4 regions of the Paenibacillus sp. FSL R7-0273 genome follow, and region 3 is predicted to be linked to each of the others. Evidence: predicted binding sites of a transcription regulator. Region 3 holds the regulator's gene; each other region holds the start of a gene.
What was found. The regulator Rex, encoded in region 3, represses fermentation and respiration genes when NADH is low (regulators of the CRP and FNR family bind a similar motif). The targets are predictions, from matches to a motif close to TTGTGAAATATTTCACAA.
Positions count from the first base shown of each region.

Region 1: the regulator Rex is predicted to act here: its motif matches at 2,989-3,006, upstream of R70723_RS08935 (flavocytochrome c).
Region 2: the regulator Rex is predicted to act here: its motif matches at 1,246-1,263, upstream of R70723_RS31125 (cytochrome ubiquinol oxidase subunit I).
Region 4: the regulator Rex is predicted to act here: its motif matches at 2,201-2,218, upstream of R70723_RS29680 (formate/nitrite transporter family protein).

Region 1 covers NZ_CP009283.1:2,102,800-2,107,271, reverse strand. Annotated here, with positions in the region: gene R70723_RS08940 (NAD(P)/FAD-dependent oxidoreductase) at 39-1,277, shown strand; gene R70723_RS08935 (flavocytochrome c) at 1,409-2,971, opposite strand; gene R70723_RS08930 (DUF4367 domain-containing protein) at 3,087-4,214, opposite strand; gene R70723_RS08925 (RNA polymerase sigma factor) at 4,196-4,472, opposite strand, start outside.
Region 2 covers NZ_CP009283.1:7,246,259-7,250,730, forward strand. Annotated here, with positions in the region: gene R70723_RS31125 (cytochrome ubiquinol oxidase subunit I) at 1-1,132, opposite strand, end outside; gene R70723_RS31130 (cold-shock protein) at 1,356-1,586, opposite strand; gene R70723_RS31135 (cold-shock protein) at 1,805-2,005, opposite strand; gene R70723_RS31140 (S1C family serine protease) at 2,406-3,656, opposite strand; gene R70723_RS31145 (hypothetical protein) at 4,034-4,240, shown strand; gene R70723_RS31150 (MBL fold metallo-hydrolase) at 4,209-4,472, opposite strand, start outside.
Region 3 covers NZ_CP009283.1:4,733,531-4,738,002, reverse strand. Annotated here, with positions in the region: gene dinG (ATP-dependent DNA helicase DinG) at 1-1,402, shown strand, start outside; gene R70723_RS20355 (redox-sensing transcriptional repressor Rex) at 1,524-2,177, shown strand; gene R70723_RS20350 (amidohydrolase) at 2,164-3,465, shown strand; gene R70723_RS20345 (cell wall elongation regulator TseB-like domain-containing protein) at 3,531-4,049, shown strand.
Region 4 covers NZ_CP009283.1:6,895,373-6,899,844, reverse strand. Annotated here, with positions in the region: gene R70723_RS29690 (formate--tetrahydrofolate ligase) at 1-306, shown strand, start outside; gene R70723_RS29685 (FAD-dependent oxidoreductase) at 684-2,048, shown strand; gene R70723_RS29680 (formate/nitrite transporter family protein) at 2,321-3,151, shown strand; gene R70723_RS29675 (molybdopterin-containing oxidoreductase family protein) at 3,533-4,472, shown strand, end outside.

The sequences.
Region 1 (4,472 bases), 2.6 Mb from region 3:
ATACTACCCTATCGGAATCTCACTAAGGAGAGAGACATATGAGACTTAACAGCGGAAAGATGCCATGGGAAGCCACTTTAAGCGGCTGTCCGGTTTATCCTTCACTGGAGGAGGACCTATCCTGCGACTGCCTGATCGTCGGCGGAGGCATGGGCGGGGCCATGATGGCCTACCGCTTGTCGCTCAGCGGAGCTTCAACCGTCCTGATTGATAAAAGAGCGGTCGCCGGCGGAAGCTCCCACGCCAATACCGGCCTGCTGCAGATCGCCAATGATAAAACGCTGACTTCATGCATCAATACATTTGGTGAAGCTAGCGGTGTACTGTTCTATAAATTATGCCGGGAAGCTTTGGATAAAATTCTGGACCTGCCTGGCAAGCTTGATATCGATACCCAGATCATTCCGCGCAGCAGCCTGCTCTACGCCAGCACGCCGGAGGATGTTCCGCTGCTCCGGCAGGAGCACGAAACGCTGACCACCCACGGATTTCATTCGGAGTTCTGGGATGCAGACATGATCGGGGCCCATTACTCCTTCTCCAAACCTGCAGCCTTGTATTCCAAGGGTGATGCCGAAACGAACCCGTTCCGGATGGTCCACAGTCTGATTGACAAGGCACATTCCGGCGGTGTCCGTATTTATGAGCATACCCGTGCTGTTCGTTATGAATACCACGCTGACGGGGTTACCTGCTATACAGACCGGGGCAGAATTTTTGCCAAAAAAGTCGTATTCGCTATGGGCTATGAGACCCAGGAGATGAAAAAGGACCGCGGTGCAGAGCTGATCAACACGTATGCCATTAAGACCCGCCCGCTGGCCAAGCTGCCTAAATGGCATGAGCAGAGCCTGATCTGGGAAACGGCCCGGCCCTATCTTTATTTCCGGACCACACCTGACGGCTGTATTATTGCCGGCGGCAAGGATGAGCAGCTTACTGACCCCGAGCGGCGCGAGGTCCGGGTGCTCTCCCAGTGCCGGCAGCTGCTGGAGGAGGTTGCGGCGCTCTTTCCGGAGGCTAAGGGTGTTGAGACTGAGTATGCCTGGGGTGCTCTTTTTGGCACCACGCGGGACGGACTCCCGTTGATAGGCCCGCACCCGGATTATCCGCATTCCTATTTCATTGAAGGCTACGGCGGCAACGGAACGGTCTACAGCTTAATTGCAGCCGAGCTGCTGGCGGATACGCTGGCCGGCCGCCACCGGCCGGAGCTTGAGCTGTTCTCGCTGACCCGGAGCTCCAAGCCGGTGCCGGAGCCTGCCGTGGAGGCTTAGCAATAAGTTATTCTTACATCTGCTACCGTCTTAAAAAACATAAAAACAGCAGGAGCCACGCTCATATGAGCCGGAACTCCTGCTGTTTGTTTTTTGTGCTGTAAAGATACGGCAGCAGAAAGCCGGATCTCTTACTGGGCCTGTACAAACTCTGCAGATTTAATACCAGCCTGGCGGCCGAAGATAATAATCTCGGCAACAGAGTTACCGCCTATGCGGTTCTCGCCGTGCAGTCCGCCCGTTACTTCACCTGCAGCGAACAAACCGGCAATCGGCTGGCCGTCTTTATCCAGTACTTCAGTATTCGTGTTGATCTTCACACCGCCCATGGTATAGTGAATCCCCGGAGCGATTTTGATGGCATAGAACGGTCCTGCGGACAGATCATGATCCATCCCGGTCTTTCTGCCAAATTCGGTATCCTGTTTACCGGCAACTGCGGCGTTCCAGGTATCAAGTGTGGCCTGTAGCTTGTCAGCAGGCACCTGCATTGCTTCAGCCAAAGCCTGGACCGAATCGCCCTGGATGACAAAGCCCATCTTTTCATACTGCTCAATTGCCTTAACACGGGTTTTCACACCGGAATCAAAGACGAGATAAGCTGCTTTTTCAGGAAGGGCATTAATGGCTGCTGTTACTTTATCGCGTGTATCCAGCTCATTGGTGAACCGTGTGCCTTCATTTGAGACGAGCAGACCGCCTTCACCGCGGACAGCTTCGCCGATCAGATAGGATTTGTCCTGCTGTACTGTCGGGTGAACCTGGATCTGCTCCATATCAACGGTCGTTCCGCCCAGTGCCAGAATCATCTTGATGCCGTCGCCGGTGCTGCCAATCTGGTTAGTGGTCACATAACCCTCAAGATCCGGTCTTACTTCTGTAATCATATCCATATTGGAGCCGAAGCCGCCTGTAGTTACAACGACCGCTTTGCCTGTAATGATTTTTTCGTCCGCCTGGTTGAACAGAACCTTTACACCGTTAGCCTTGCCGTCCTGCTGAGTAATTTCCTGCACGTCAGCATTGACGAACAGCGGGATTCCCTGCTCCTGGACATTCTGCACCAGACCTTTAACCAGATACTGGCCAATGGCCGAGCCGTCTTCCGGACGGTGGGTGCGCTTCTCGTTCATGCCCCCGGTGATGGTAATATTGTTCAGCCGGATTCCGATGGAATCGAGCCAGTCAATTGCTGCAGCGGAATTGTCCACGAAGAAACGGAGCATTTCTGTATCATTGGTATCATGCCCGCCCTTCAGAGTCTGCTCATAGAACAGATCGTTTTTGTCCTCGATGCCCTGCTCCTTCTGGAACTTGGTCTCGGATGCGTTCATCCCGGAGGAGGATTTTGTTGTATTCCCGCCGGCAACCGGCATTTTCTCCAAAATAACCGGGCTCAGGCCCTTCGCCTTTGCTTCCAGCGCAGCGGTCATCCCTGCTCCGCCGGCACCGACAATGATAATGTCGTAGCTGTCTTGTAACTGATCCAGTGGTGTATAGCTGGCAACTGATGCCCCGGAAACGGCTTCTGCCCCGTTCGGTGCCTCCGTTGCGGCTGCCGCGCTGTTAGTGCTCTTATTCCCGCTTGCGTTATTTTCCGTATTAGTGCTGTTGCTGTTTCCGTTACCGCAGCCCGCGATAACCAGAATAACGGAGAGAATGAGAAGAAGAGCGGCTGCTGTTTTCTTTTTCATGTATAACCGTTGCCCCCTTGTGCATATTTTCACAATTATCATAGCCTGTGTACAGGGGCTTTGGAAGCTTACGTAATTAAAGAAAACGTTTTGTAACTAAAGTAACTGAACTTAGTTAATTTATCATACCGGCTGCAATGTGGATAACCTCATCCTTTGTCAGCTCAGCCTTCTCCTGACGAACCGACATATTATAGATGATTTGTTCTTCGGGATCAGACCAGACCATTCTATACTTATAGCCCAGATCAATCTTTTCATTGCCGGAGGGTTCGAGATAAATGAGCTGCTTGCCGCCGATATCAATATTCTCCACTTTTGTCGTTTCGGTCCACAGCAGGCTTTCTGCAAGGTCAGTATTTTCATCAACACGCGAGGCACTGATTCTCACCTGGTTCTTCCCCTTCTTGTATACCAGTGTAGAAGAATCATAAGCAATGTTTTCCGCCTTCTCCCGTTTCCAGGTCAGCCGGAAGCCGTCTCCCAGGTCAATCTCGCCTTCGCCTTCAAACTGCTTATCATCTTCAACCTTTATAAGTGAAGGCTTGATTACCGCCTCATCCAAGGTATACCCTTCCGGCATATCTCCCGGCTGCTTCACTTCCGGAGCATGGTACTTCTCTACACTGGCCATATAAGCAGAATAGTCCTTGACTATAATCGGAGGGCAGTACAAGCCAAGATGAGCTTGTTCATCCCTGTCTTCACGTTTGATAACATAAGTGGCGAACTCACCGGAATGCAGCAGCGTCTCTATGGCACTGTAGCCCTGTGAATATTTCATCTTATAAAGTTCATCTTCCTTGCTCGTCTGCGCCTGGGCCGGCCAGGGGATCAGAGGTTCATCCGGCTTCATTATCATACCGCCTGAGTTCGTTGCCGGAATAGGCTTATAGGGCAGCACCTTGTACTGAAATTGGCTTCCCTGCCGGAGTTCACCGGAATACCGGGTATAGCCGCCACCCAGCAGGACTATTATAAAAAGTGCCGCTGCCCAGCCCTGAATGGGAATCCGCAGGATTCGCTTCCGGCGCTGCATCGTTCCGGCTTCTGCCTCCAGCCTGCGCATAATGTTAGGAGTCTCTCCGGTTGGCGGAGAGATCTGCTCTTCTGCAGCGGGCAAGTCTGCGCCAAGACCGAGCGCTTTCATTACCGGTTCATGAACATCAACGGGGATCAAACCGGCAGACCGGTCCCCGTCCTTCAGAAACCGCTCCTCCGGGGTCAATTGAATCTTGTCCACAGTTGTATCTCCTTTCTCTCCAGCACCTTTTTCAGCTTGGTTCTGGTCCGTTCATATCTTTTGCGTGCAGTAGCCGTGCTGACGCCCAGAATTTCGCCGATTTCCGCAAACGATTTTTCTTCATAAATACGCAGTATCAGCAAATTCCGGTCTTCCGCACTCAGCTTCCCCAGAGAGGTTGAAACCGGTTCACTGAACAGACTGTTCTCGACTACTTGTTCTGCGCTGCTCACTTTAACCTCCTGCCGGAGAAGCTTG
Region 2 (4,472 bases), 2.5 Mb from region 3:
CAATAGGCGGAAGCAGGAGACCCCAGAACATAAAGCGCAGGAACCAGGTGTTCGGCCGCTCCATCTTTTTACGCCACATCAGGTACATCGCATATAATCCAAACACAACCATTAAAGAGCCGGCGGCAACCATGATCCGGAAGCTCCAGAACGTGGTCCGCACAGGCGGAATATAATTACCGGGTCCATATGCCTCTTCATATTCAGCCTGCAGCGTATTCATCCCTTTAACTTCACCGGAGAACTTGCTGTAGGACAGGAAGCTGAGCATATATGGAATTTTAATCTCGGCAGAATTCACCTTGTTGACCGGATCGATAAAAGCAGACACCGTCCATGCTGCAGGATCGCCGCTATCCTCCCATAGTCCTTCGGAAGCCGCCATCTTCATCGGCTGTGTCTCCACCAGATACTGCGCCTGGGCATGACCGGCAACAGCTACACCGACAGAGGATACGATCCCGACGATGGCTGCGATCTCAAAGGATTTTCTGAAGAACTGGACATCCTGCTTCTTGAGCATTTTATAAGCACTGATCCCGGTTACCAGGAATGCGCCTGTTGCATAAGCAGCCAGCAGGGTATGCGGCAATTCAACAAGCAGCTGTCCGTTAGTAATCAGAGCCAGAAAATCATTCATTTCAGCCCGTCCGTTATTGATTTCGAACCCGACCGGATGCTGCATGAACGAGTTGGCCGTGAGAATCCAGAACGCCGACAGCGTTGTTCCCAGCGCCACCATCCAGATGGACAGCAAATGAATCTTCTTGGATACTTTATCCCAGCCGAAGATCCAGATTCCGATAAAGGTCGATTCCAGGAAGAAGGCAAGCAGCGCTTCAATAGCCAGCGGTGCCCCGAACACATCACCGACAAAACGGGAATAGTCCGACCAGTTCATTCCGAACTGAAACTCCTGTAGAATTCCTGTTACTACCCCAACTGCAAAGTTAATCAGGAAAAGCTTCCCCCAAAACTGTGCCATTCTTTTGTACTCTTCGTTGCCCTTTCTGACATACATTGTCTCCATAATCGCGATCATCAGAGCCAGGCCAATCGATACCGGTACAAAGAAATAATGAAAGATCGTCGTCGACGCAAACTGTATGCGCGACAGCATTACTATATCCATATTTCTCCCCTTCCTTCTCCCCATTCAATACGTCTATTCTGTCAAAAATGCAAAAATTAAAGTGTGACATATGTCACACTTTTCAGCTTGTTTCACGCTAATTTTCAATAAATTTGTGACAAATATCACAATGTTACGCTTAGAAAACAAAAAAAATAAGACGGTTTCACCGTCTTGGATTTGTTCATCATTCTATTGTAGGTTGACTTATATAAGGTGATGGTTAGGTAATGGAAATACCCTTCTTCAGTGATTTCAGATCGCCGTTGGAATTCACCAGCTGCGGCAGCATCTTCATATTACGAGCCATCGGTGCATGACAGAGGGGGCAAGAAGGCGCATGTTCAAATGCGAAATTGTCCCTCATCCATCCATTACAATCATCATTGGTACAGGCCCAAATTGCGGTATTCTCTTCCGGTACTTCCTCGACAGGCTTCTTCCGGTAGTTCATTGCCGTTCCTCCCTTCCTTATATGCCACATGCCTGAACAACAAGTAAAAAAGCATCTGACGATGCCCTTACAGGTTGCTGACTGACAAATCCTTTATTACAGAACGTGTGCCCAGCGTATTCTGCTAGATCAGGGTGACTAGACAAGGTTGAGCTTACATCTGATCTTATAAAAAAAGACCGCCCCGACTTACGTAAGCAGGGACGGCGCTTCTATTATTACAGTTTTACAACGTTTTCGGCTTGTGGTCCACGGTTGCCTTGAACAACGTTGAATTCAACGCGTTGGCCTTCGTCCAAAGTTTTGAATCCTTCGCCAGTGATAGCGGAGAAGTGTACGAATACGTCGCTTCCGCCTTCAACTTCGATGAATCCGAATCCTTTTTCTGCGTTGAACCATTTAACTGTACCTGTTTGCATGTGTGTTACCTCCACAAATTTAAATTAATATGTTCTTTTTATCTTCAAACAAAGAAAAAATTCACACATTGAAAAGGGTTGTATTCCATATGACAGCCCTTTTCAATACGAGAATTAGGTATCAGATGTATTAATATTCTCATGTTACCACACCAGCGGAACAAAGGCAAGCTGTTGTATCCGATTTCCTCCGTTTTTTCCCTTATAAGGTTTACTTTCCAATGTAAGGGCTCTCAGAAGGATAAAATTCTCAATTCCACAAGGACACTTATTATTACCCCGGATATTTAGCTTTGAAACGTATGAAACGGGGCCGCCCAGAAAAGTTTTTTATTCAGGACGGCCGGGCCGCTTCACTGCTTCATGACTGCCTCTTCATTATATACAGGCTATGCTGCTTTTATTCCTCCGGCTTCTCAAGAAGTTTTACAGTAGCCTGCTTCACTTCTCCGTTCCGGTAATAAGTGATCTTCAGCTCGTCACCGATCTTTGTCTGCTCATACAGATACTTGCGCAGGGACAGGGTGGAGGTAATCGGCTGATCGTTAAACCGTGTAATGACATCGTTGAACTGGAGGCCTGCCTCCTCTGCCGGACCTACAGCATCGAGCACAACAACCCCTTCTTTGACTGAGGTAGGCAGATTAAGCTCCTTCACCTGATCCTCAGCAAGCGGAACATAAGGATTGTTCAAATCGACAGAATACACGCCCAGGTAGGAACGGGATATTTTGCCCTTAGCTGCCAGCTCATCTGCGGTCTGGATTACATGGTTGGCCGGAATGGCGAACCCGAGTCCTTCCACGCCGGTATCGGAGATCTTCATCGTATTGATGCCAATCACCTTGCCGTCCAGATCTACAAGCGCACCTCCGCTGTTGCCCTCGTTAATTGCGGCGTCAGTCTGGATGACCTCCTGCTCCCAGTCATACACCCCGTCCTGGTTCAGCGATACCGGAATGGTCCGCTGGGGATAGCTTATAATCCCGGAGGTCAGGCTATCCCCGAGTCCGAGCGGGTTGCCGATTGCAATCACAGTCTCCCCGAGCCGCAGCTTGGAGGAATCACCGATCTGGGCCACCGTAGTTACACCCTTAGCATCCATGGACAGCACGGCGATATCCGTAACCTTGTCTGCCCCTACCAGCGTAGCCTTGTGTGTCACACCGTCTACCGTTACTACTTCAAGCTTACCCGAGCCTTCAATGACATGGTTATTGGTAATAATAAAGGCCTTATCATCGTCTTTTTTATAGATAACTCCCGATCCCAGTGCTGACTCGTCGAGAATATTAAGTTCCTCGTTATCTTCTTTATGATTAATAATGCTCACGACTGCCGGACTCGCAAGTGCAGCTGCCTGAATAATCCGGTCATACGGATCACCGCTGCTCGCTGTAACCTTCTGCCCTACCGGCGGCACGTAGGCCTCCCTCTCGGCGGTAAACGGTCCTGTAACGAGACTGAACAGCAGTACGGCAACTACTGCACTGACTGCTGAGCTGATTACAGACACTTGCCATGTGGCCATAGTACGCCGGGATTTGTGCACCGTCCATTTCCGGCTGGTAAGCACTTTGCTTTTCTCCAGCTCATTTCTTTTACGGCGCGGTACCTTGGTTGAATAGAAATCGTCATCGAACAATCCCACGGGTACATCCTCTCCCCTCTATTGCTACTGCATTCAAGTCTGAACGCCAAGCAACCAGCCCCGAACCTCTCGCTTTCTCTTAGACTCCTCTGAGCACTAAAAGGTTTCACTTTATTCTATATACCGCCAAATCTGCAGTTTATAAGCGCCAGGGCCTCTGATTCTTGCAAATAACTACAAAAAGCACCGAGAGTCTCAGGAATATTTTGCAGCTTAACAGACTACAATAATAGAAGTACTGCGTTAACGCCGTCATGTCAGTCTGCGCCTTATAATTGTACCATAAGTAGGCTTGCCGCCTGACTTTTTTCTCAGGCAATTTTCTTGAAATATTTTACTGAAATAATCTCTGCTCACCCGGAAAGGGAGGAAACGCTATGGAATCTTTTTCAACCAGTATGGATCTGGTCCAGTTTATCGGTAAGCTTGGTGATTTGAAGGACGAACACTATCATATCCTGCTGGTGCAAAGCGCCTTAATTGAGCTCATGATAGAAAAGGGCTTATTCTCGCGGCAGGAGCTTGACCGTAAAATGGCGGAGCTCGACCATCTTATGACTGGCTCACCTTATCCCATGGCGTAGGCCGGTCATAGTAGGTGTCGCATAATTTAAATTCGCTGTCTTTATAAAAGCAGCCCCGGTCCTCCATTGCCCCGCGCACTGACATTCTCGCCAGGTCTATCATGTTATGGTCCAGGCTGAGATGCGCCAGATACGTCCGTTTGGTCCGTCCGGTCAGAATCTCACTCAAGGCTGCCCCGGCTGCCTCATTGGACAGATGACCCATATCGCCGAGGATCCGCCGCTTCGTATT
Region 3 (4,472 bases):
GAAGTATTTCACGGTAGCCCATACCCTGACACGGCTGTATAAGGACAGCCGGAACGGACAGCTGCCGGCGCTGCGCCAGACCCTGCAGTCTTCAGGAAGCGAACAGGCCTCTGAATGGAGCGGTGTCATTGACCGGATCTATCCTGATCTGCTGACCGTTAAGGAGACATGGGATGTGCTCAGCGATAAGCTGTTCGGACTGCTGCCTGACCGCAGCGATGCGGCTGCCGGTGAAGCCGGACAGCTGGTGTCGCGGCTGCATCCCGGCAAGAAGCCAAGGGACTGGGAAGAGCTGGCGGCCCTGGAGAACACCCTGAATCTCAGCCTTAGTGATATTATCCGCAGAGGCGACAAGATGCTCAGCGAAATGCGCGATACGGACAGCCAGTCCTCCTCGGACAGTCTGGTGACTGACATCGGCGGACTGTTTAAGGACCTGGCCTCCATACGTGAGCAGATCCGCTTCTTCATGGGCCTGAATGACGAGAATATTGTGTACTGGATGGAGGGCAGTAGCAACTACCGCGGTAAATCCCTGCAGCTGTATGCTGTTCCGGTGGATGTCAGCACCCAGCTCAAAGAGCTGTTCTTCGATAAGAAGAAGAGTATAACGCTGACCTCGGCCACCCTGTCTGTAGATAAATCCTTCCAGTTCATGATAGATAATCTCGGCCTGGGAGAGGCTGTAGAGCAGGACAGGCTGATGACCGCACTGCTGCCTTCACCGTTTAATTACCGCGAGCAGGCGCTGCTTGTAATACCTCGGGATTTTCCTAGTGTGAAGGGCAGTGTAGGCGATGCCAGGTTTGTTGACCGGCTTGTGCACTCGCTTGCTGAGGCTGCAGTGGCAACCAAAGGGCGCATGCTGGTGCTGTTCACCTCCTACAAAATGCTGAGGCAGGTCTACGACCCGCTCAAGGAAGCGCTGGCTACTGAAGACATCGCAGTGCTGGGACAAGGAGTGGAGGGGGGCAGCCGCAGCAAGCTGATCCGCCGCTTCCAGGACAGCCCTGCAGCTGTTCTGCTTGGCACGAGCAGCTTCTGGGAGGGTGTGGATATTCCCGGAGATGCGCTGACCTGCCTGGCGATAGTCAGGCTGCCGTTCCAGCCGCCGAACCATCCGCTTGCAGAAGCGAAGTCGGAGCTGCTTCAGGCCCAGAAGAAGAATCCGTTCATGAAGCTGTCAGTGCCGCAGGCGGTTATCCGCTTCAAGCAGGGCTTTGGCAGGCTGGTTCGCACCGCCCAGGATCGGGGAATTGTCATTGTATATGATACCAGGGTAATAGAGTCTTATTACGGGAAGTATTTCCTGTATTCGCTGCCGGGTCCCAAGATGGAGCATATGCTGACCGACCAGATGGTTCCGAGAATCGAGGAATGGCTGGAAGGCGGTATTTCATAACCTTTTTACGTCATTATCTAATATTTGTCTAGTGCCGCAACCGCCTCCTGTGAATAGATGAGGGAGATGGTTGCGGATTTCATACACAGCAGAGTTATACTAAAATTTAGGAGGAGAAGACATGAAATCGGACAAAATATCGGAGGCTGTCGTCCGCAGGCTCCCTGTGTACCTGCGTTTCCTGAATGATCTCCAGAAGCGCGAAATTGCAACCGTTTCTTCCCAGGAGCTGGGACAGAAGCTGGATCTTAATCCGGCGCAGATCCGTAAGGATCTCGCTTATTTTGGAGATTTTGGCCGGAAGGGCATCGGCTATGATGTATCCTATCTGATCGAAAAAATCCGTCACATCCTCAAGCTGGACCAGCAGATCAACGTAGCTCTGGTCGGGGCCGGTAACCTGGGCCATGCCCTTTCGAATTACAATGCTTACCTTAAGGATACAATGAAAATTACTGCAGTATTCGACTCCTATGCACCCAAGGTGGGCCAGAAGATCAACTCCCTGACGGTTCAGCCGATGGAGGAGCTTGGACGGACCATCCGTGAGCAGGGAATCCGGATCGGCATCATAACCGTACCGGACAGCGAAGCGCAAAATGTTGCTGATATTCTGGTGGAATCGGGCATTGAGGCCATTCTTAATTTTGCGCCGGTTATTCTGAAGACACCGTCGTCCATCCGCATTCATGCGGCTGACTTTACAACGGATCTGCAGAGCCTTGCCTATTATTTGCATGACGGAAAGGAAGAAGTTAAAGATGAACAGCAATAAAACGATAATCGAGGGCGGGCGGTTTCTGGTACCCGGCTCCATTCAGCCTGTGCTGAGCGGTTATATGATGATAGAGGACGATCTGATCACTTACATAGGGGAAGATAAGCCTGCGGCCGGAGAAGGCGTCCTGACGGTCGATGGCAGCCGTCTGCTGTTCATGCCGGGACTGGTCAACACCCATGGCCATGCGGCGATGTCGCTGCTGCGCGGATATGGTGACGATATGGTGCTTCAGAGCTGGCTGCAGGAAAAGATGTGGCCGATGGAAGCGAAGTTTACTGGCGATGATGTGTACTGGGGAACCGCCTTGTCTGTGCTTGAAATGCTGAAGGGCGGAACTACAACCTTCCTGGACATGTATGATCACATGGACCGGGTGGCAGAGGTTACAGAGCAGTCTGGTATCCGCGGAGTACTTATGCGCGGCGCCATCGGCCTGTGCCCTGAGGATGTGCAGAACCAGAAGCTCGCGGAAGCTGTGGAGTTTGCGCGTAACTGGCACGGCAAAGCGGACGGCAGAATTACAGCCATGCTCTCGCCGCATGCTCCATACACCTGTCCGCCGGACTTCTTCATGAAGTTTGTACAGGCAGCCCATGATCTGGATCTGCCGATGCATACCCATATGTCCGAGACACGTCATGAAGTGGAACAGAATGTAGCAGATTACGGTCTTCGTCCGGTTGCGCATCTGGAAAAGCTGGGTATGTTCACCCGCCCTTCCCTGATTGCCCACGGCGTCCATCTGAATGATGAAGAAATTGAAATTCTGGCCAAATACAATGTCGGAGTATCTCATAATCCGGGCAGTAACCTGAAGCTGGCGAGCGGAGTTGCCCGTGTGCCTGAGCTGCTGAAGGCAGGAGTCAAGGTCTCGCTCGGCACCGACGGGGCAGCCAGCAACAACAATCTGGATATGTTTGAGGAGATGCGGCTGGCGGCACTGATCCATAAAGGGGTCAGCGGTGATCCGACGGCTGTTCCTGCACCGGAAGCGCTGCTGATGGCGACAGAATACGGGGCGGCCTCGATCTACCTGAACAATGTCGGCCGTCTGGCTGCAGGGATGAAGGCGGACTTTATTGCGATTGATATTGACCAGCCGCACCTGCTGCCGCATTCCGACCTGCTCTCACATGCTGTATATTCGGCCAGTGCAAAGGATGTAGAGCATGTCTGGGTTAACGGTAAGCAGGTTGTGAAGCACGGCCAGTGCCTGACGCTGGACGAAGAGGAAATCCGTCGGAAGGCGCAGGAAACCTTTGAAAGCCTGCTCAAGCGGTAATGTATTACGCTGCTACGGGTAATCCGTTGGCGTACAGAGTTTTATAGAGGAAAGGGAGCTGCGCTTTGAGGAAAAGGAAAAAATGGCTTCCGCTGGCGGTCAGTGCGGTACTGCTCCTTTTGTTCGGACTCGGGCAGTTCTATGCCTATATTATGAAGGACCAGTGGGCTGAGCGCAGCGCGGCCAAGGAAGTGGCCAGAGCCCGTGCAGGGCTGACTGAAGTGACCAAGGCCCAGAAGTCTGTCTGGGACGAAAACTCGTCTTATTGGGTGCTTACAGGCACCAATGAGGCCGGAACCAAGCTGATGGTCTGGGTCCGCTTTACACTTGACGGTAAGCCGGCAGGGGGCGACAACGATATTTATGCTGCCGAGCTGGCCAGCGGCACTTCAGAGCAGCAGATGCAGGACAAGCTTGCTGCGGAGCTGCCGGGTGCCAATATCCGGCGGCTTCTGCCCGGCGTATTTAACGGGGAATATGCCTGGCAGGTCTTTTACAAGCAGGATGGCCGGTATTATTACCGTTTCTACCGTTTTGCCGACGCTACGGCAATCGGGGAAGGATACAGCCTGCCTAGCAAATAAGACGGCACAAATGGCAAAAGCAGCGGGTAGACGTAATGGTCTGCCTGCTGCTTTGTTTTGTTAATCAGATATTCGTATATGGCGGGATATGCCTGTTATGATATATAAATAATATAGCAAGCTGCCAAATGTAAAGATTATACGTCTTTATGCCCGGGCGGATTCCAGTGATGCTGGGGAAAGCAGGCTGATTGTACAAAGAAAAGACATGAATGAGCTCATCATTCATGTCTTTTTTGCCGATATGAAAAAGAAGCCAAGCAGGAATATCCAAAAATTAGTACCAAAAATTTTAAATATATTCACAATTTTTTGCGGAATCGTATATACACATATGATATACTAATGCTTGTACTTAAGACATGCCAAAGAGCATGCCGGTCTTATGAAAGAACGCTAGACATGCTATCTTAACTTTTAATA
Region 4 (4,472 bases), 2.2 Mb from region 3:
TACCGGGGTACCGGAGTAGCCTTCTCACCGGCAGCCAAACGCAGCCTGGCGGTTATTGAGAAGCATGGTCTGCAGCACCTTCAGGTATGCATGGCCAAAACCCCGTATTCCTTCTCTGACCAGCCGAGGCTGCTGGGTGCGCCTGAAGGCTTTACGATGGGGGTGCGTGATATAACGCTGTCGCTTGGCGCCGGCTTTGCCGTAGTAATCACAGGCAATATAGTCACGATGCCGGGCCTTCCGGCCAGACCTGCTGCCGAAGGGCTGCTGGTCGATGAGGATGGCGTGCTGCACGGCCTGGAATAGCCCAGCCGGCTGTCCAAATGAAAAAAAATTAATGCGTTCCCTGTGCCCGGCGGCTTGCCGCTGTGGTATCAGGGATTTTTTTTGGGTAAAAATAAATAGGCGCCTATCGGATACAACCGGATTCCTTACACCGCTTCTTCCTGCTGCCAGGAGACATAAACTCCGCCTGCTTGGGCAAAATAACTTAACCGGAGCAGCGTACTGCTGCAGGTAACAAACCAGAAGGTAATCCAAATTGTGAACAATGTGAGAAAAATCACAATTATACTTGTAATGTGAGAAAAATCACAATATAATCAACGTATAAAGTGAAATTAATCACATACGCAAACAAAAAATAAATAAATATGCTTGCCAATTTGGAGGAGGAAGAAATCATGAAAGTAGCAGTCATTGGATGTACCCATGCCGGAACCGCCGCAATTGTTAATACCGCACAGCTTTACCCGGACGCCGAGATTACGGTGTACGAGCGCAATGATAATATCTCTTTCCTGTCGTGCGGCATTGCCCTATATGTAGGCGGAGTAGTTAAGGACCCGCAAGGCCTGTTCTATTCGTCACCGGAAAAGCTGGCAGAGCTCGGTGTTACCACCAAGATGCGCCATGAAGTTATTAATGTAAATACTGCCGCCAAAACACTGCGCGCCCGTAACCTGGCAACCGGTGAGGAATTTAATGATACGTATGACAAGCTGATTATGACTACCGGCTCCTGGCCGATTATACCTAAGCTTGAGGGAATGGAGCTGGACGGCATCCTGCTCTCCAAGAACTATAACCACTCGAACACCATTATTGAGCGTGCCGAGCAGGTAAAAAGAATTACTGTAGTCGGCGCAGGCTACATCGGGGTCGAGCTGGTTGAAGCCTTCCAGATGAACGGCAAGCAGGTAACCCTGATTGACGGAGAGGAGCGCATCCTCAGCAAATACCTGGACGAGGAATTCACAGCTCCGATTCAAAAATCGCTCGAGGACCACGGCATCAAGCTGGCTCTCGGTGAAAAGGTAAGCTCCTTTGCCGGTGAGAATGGTAAGGTAACCAAGGTTATTACCAGCAAAGGCGAGCATGAAACCGATCTGGTCATTCTCTGCATCGGCTTCCGTCCGAACACAGAGCTGCTTAAGGGCCAGGTGGATATGCTGCCGAATGGTGCGATTATGGTCAATGATTACATGCAGACCAGCCTGCCGGATGTATTCGCTGCCGGAGACAGCTGCTCGATCCATTACAATCCGACCGGACAGCATGCGTATATTCCTCTTGCGACCAATGCGGTCCGCATGGGTACTCTGGTTGCCCGCAATCTGGTGTCGAGCACCATTCCTTATATGGGCACACAGGGAACTTCAGGCATCAAAATTTACGAGGACAATATTGCCGGTACCGGCCTGACCGAAGAAGCAGCCAAGGCAGAAGGCATGGAGGTAGAGAGCGTAATGATTACCGACAACTACCGTCCGGAATTTATGCCGACTGTTGAGGAAGTGCAGCTGAAGGTAGTGTATGCCCGCGGCACACGCCGGATTCTCGGAGCGCAGATTATGTCCAAAATGGACCTGACCCAGTCGATCAATACGGTGTCGGTCTGCATCCAGAACCGGATGACGGTAGACCAGCTGGCCTTTATCGATTTCTTCTTCCAGCCGCATTATAATAAGCCGTGGAATTTCCTGAACACTGCCGGTCTGCAGGCCCTTCCCAAGACAGTAGAACGCAAAGAGACAGTGAACGTTTAACAATCATAGCGGAATCAGCACCGGAGCCGGAAGGGCTCCGGTTTTTTGCATTTCCGGCAATGTTTTTCGCGCTGTATACATAACTCTGGATGAACTGTTACTGTGTTTTTTTTAACATTCATCTCTTTTGTGCTGTGCTAAATTTGACATGTCAGTGAAAACTTTCACTAAGCGTTTCTTGTGGTGACATTTATCACGTAAATGTGATTGGGATCACGCTACAATGAGATAAAGGAACAAATTTTAAGTAATTTTCAAAGGGGATAGGAATCATGGCATACAACAAACCGCAACAGATTGCCGAGGTAACGGTGGAGAACGGAATCAAGAAGGTTCATAACCCGCTTGCAGCCGTACTTATTCTCGGTTTTCTGGGAGGGGCATTTATTTCACTCGGATTTTTACTTGATATTCGCGTTATCGCGAATGCTCCCGCAGAATGGGGCTCTATCGCGAACTTTATCGGGGCCGCTGTTTTCCCGGTCGGACTGATTATGGTGCTGCTGGCCGGCGGGGAGCTGCTGACCGGTAATATGATGGCTGTGCCGCTGGCTTTTATAGCGAAGAAGATTTCGTTCTGGGATGTCATTAAGAACCTGGTGCTGATTACGCTCAGCAACCTTGCAGGTGCCTTGTTTGTTGCTTATTTCTTCGGTCATGTGGTCGGTCTGACGGCTGAAGGAGTTTATCTGGAGAAGCTGATTGATATGGCGGAGCATAAGATCGACGTCACCTTCGTACAGGCTTTTGTTTCGGGGATCGGCTGTAACTGGCTGGTAGCCCTTGCGGTATGGCTCTCTTACGGAGCGGATAATTTCAGCGGCAAAATCCTCGGCATCTGGTTCCCGACTATGGCGTTTGTAGCCATCGGCTTCCAGCACGTTGTAGCTAACATGTTCCTGATCCCTGCTGCTATATTTGAAGGACACTTTACCTGGCTTGATTACTTCAACAACTTCGTTCCGGTCTGGCTGGGCAATCTTACCGGGGGCGCAGTCTTTGTAGCAGCGGCTTATTATATGACTTATCTGCGCAAAGCGCCGGCAGCCGTTCAGCCGGTAGAAGGTGTAGCGGCGGCTTCCAGCGTAAAGAAGCACGCCTAGAACCCGCACTAATATAACTGCTTCAACAGTAATGGTAAGAACCATAATAGACACTGCCAGAGTTACGCTCCTCCTGCTTATGCTGCAGACAGGGGGCGGAGCCTCCGGCAGTGTCTTTTTGTATCGGACGGTAATCTATCAATGGAAAATAACACAAAATTCGCCGTGCTGATCCGACTCGGGGGAACGAAATCGGATTATCACGGCGAATAAATAGGGAGTGTTTCATATGCTCTATTACCCGGACATACTATGATCGAATCAGCCTGAATCAAGTGATTTTCTTTACGCTGGGAAGCACCCGCTATACAATGGACAAATGAGCTTTCAGATTAAATAGAATGTCAGACCTCACTTGAATGAAAAAGGAGGGCATCAGCCTTGAAGCATAGCAAGGACGGTATTTTTCCGGCGGTTTGTCCGCTGGACTGCCCTGATACCTGCGGCCTGCTGCTCCATAAGCAGGACGGCCGGATTGTAAAGGTTGAGGGAAACCCTGCACATCCGGTAACCAAGGGAGCGATCTGCAACAAGGTGCGGAACATGGCCGGACGGGTGCACCATCCGGAGCGGCTGATGCACCCGCTGCGCCGCACCGGCCCGAAGGGCAGCGGGGCTTTTGAACAGATCAGCTGGGACGAGGCAATCGCCGAGATCGCCGGCCGTTATAAGCAGCTGTCTGCCGAACACGGGCCGGAGAGTATTCTGCCGTATTATTTCTATGGAAATATGGGCGTGCTTAGCGTAGGCGGGATGGACCGCCGCTTCTTTAACAGGCTTGGCGCAAGCCGCCTGGACGCCAAGATATGTAATGCAGCCGGAACAACCGGCTGGGCGTACACGATGGGCATGGACGGGGGAGCCAGTCCTGAGGATACGGTAAACGCTGATCTGATCATCGTCTGGGGCGGCAACATTGTCAGCACCAATATGCACCAGGTTGTTTTTGCGGAGCAGGCCCGCAAACGCGGCGCAAAGATTGTTGTCATTGATGTGCACCGCAACCGGACCGCCCAGTGGGGCGACTGGTTTCTGCCGCTGTATCCGGGCACGGATGCTGCACTGGCACTTGGCCTGATGCACATTCTGTTCCGCGACGGGCTGACGGATGAAGCTTTTCTGCAAAAGTATACTTTAGGACATGAAGAGCTGCGCCAGCAGGCGCTGGGCTATCCGCCGGAGCTGGTGTCAGAGATAACCGGTGTGCCTGCGGCGGACATCGAGCAGCTGGCGAAGCTGTACGGTGAAGCCAGAGTGCCGTATATCCACATCGGCAACGGGCTGCAGCATCATGACAACGGCGGGATGAACGTCCGCAGCA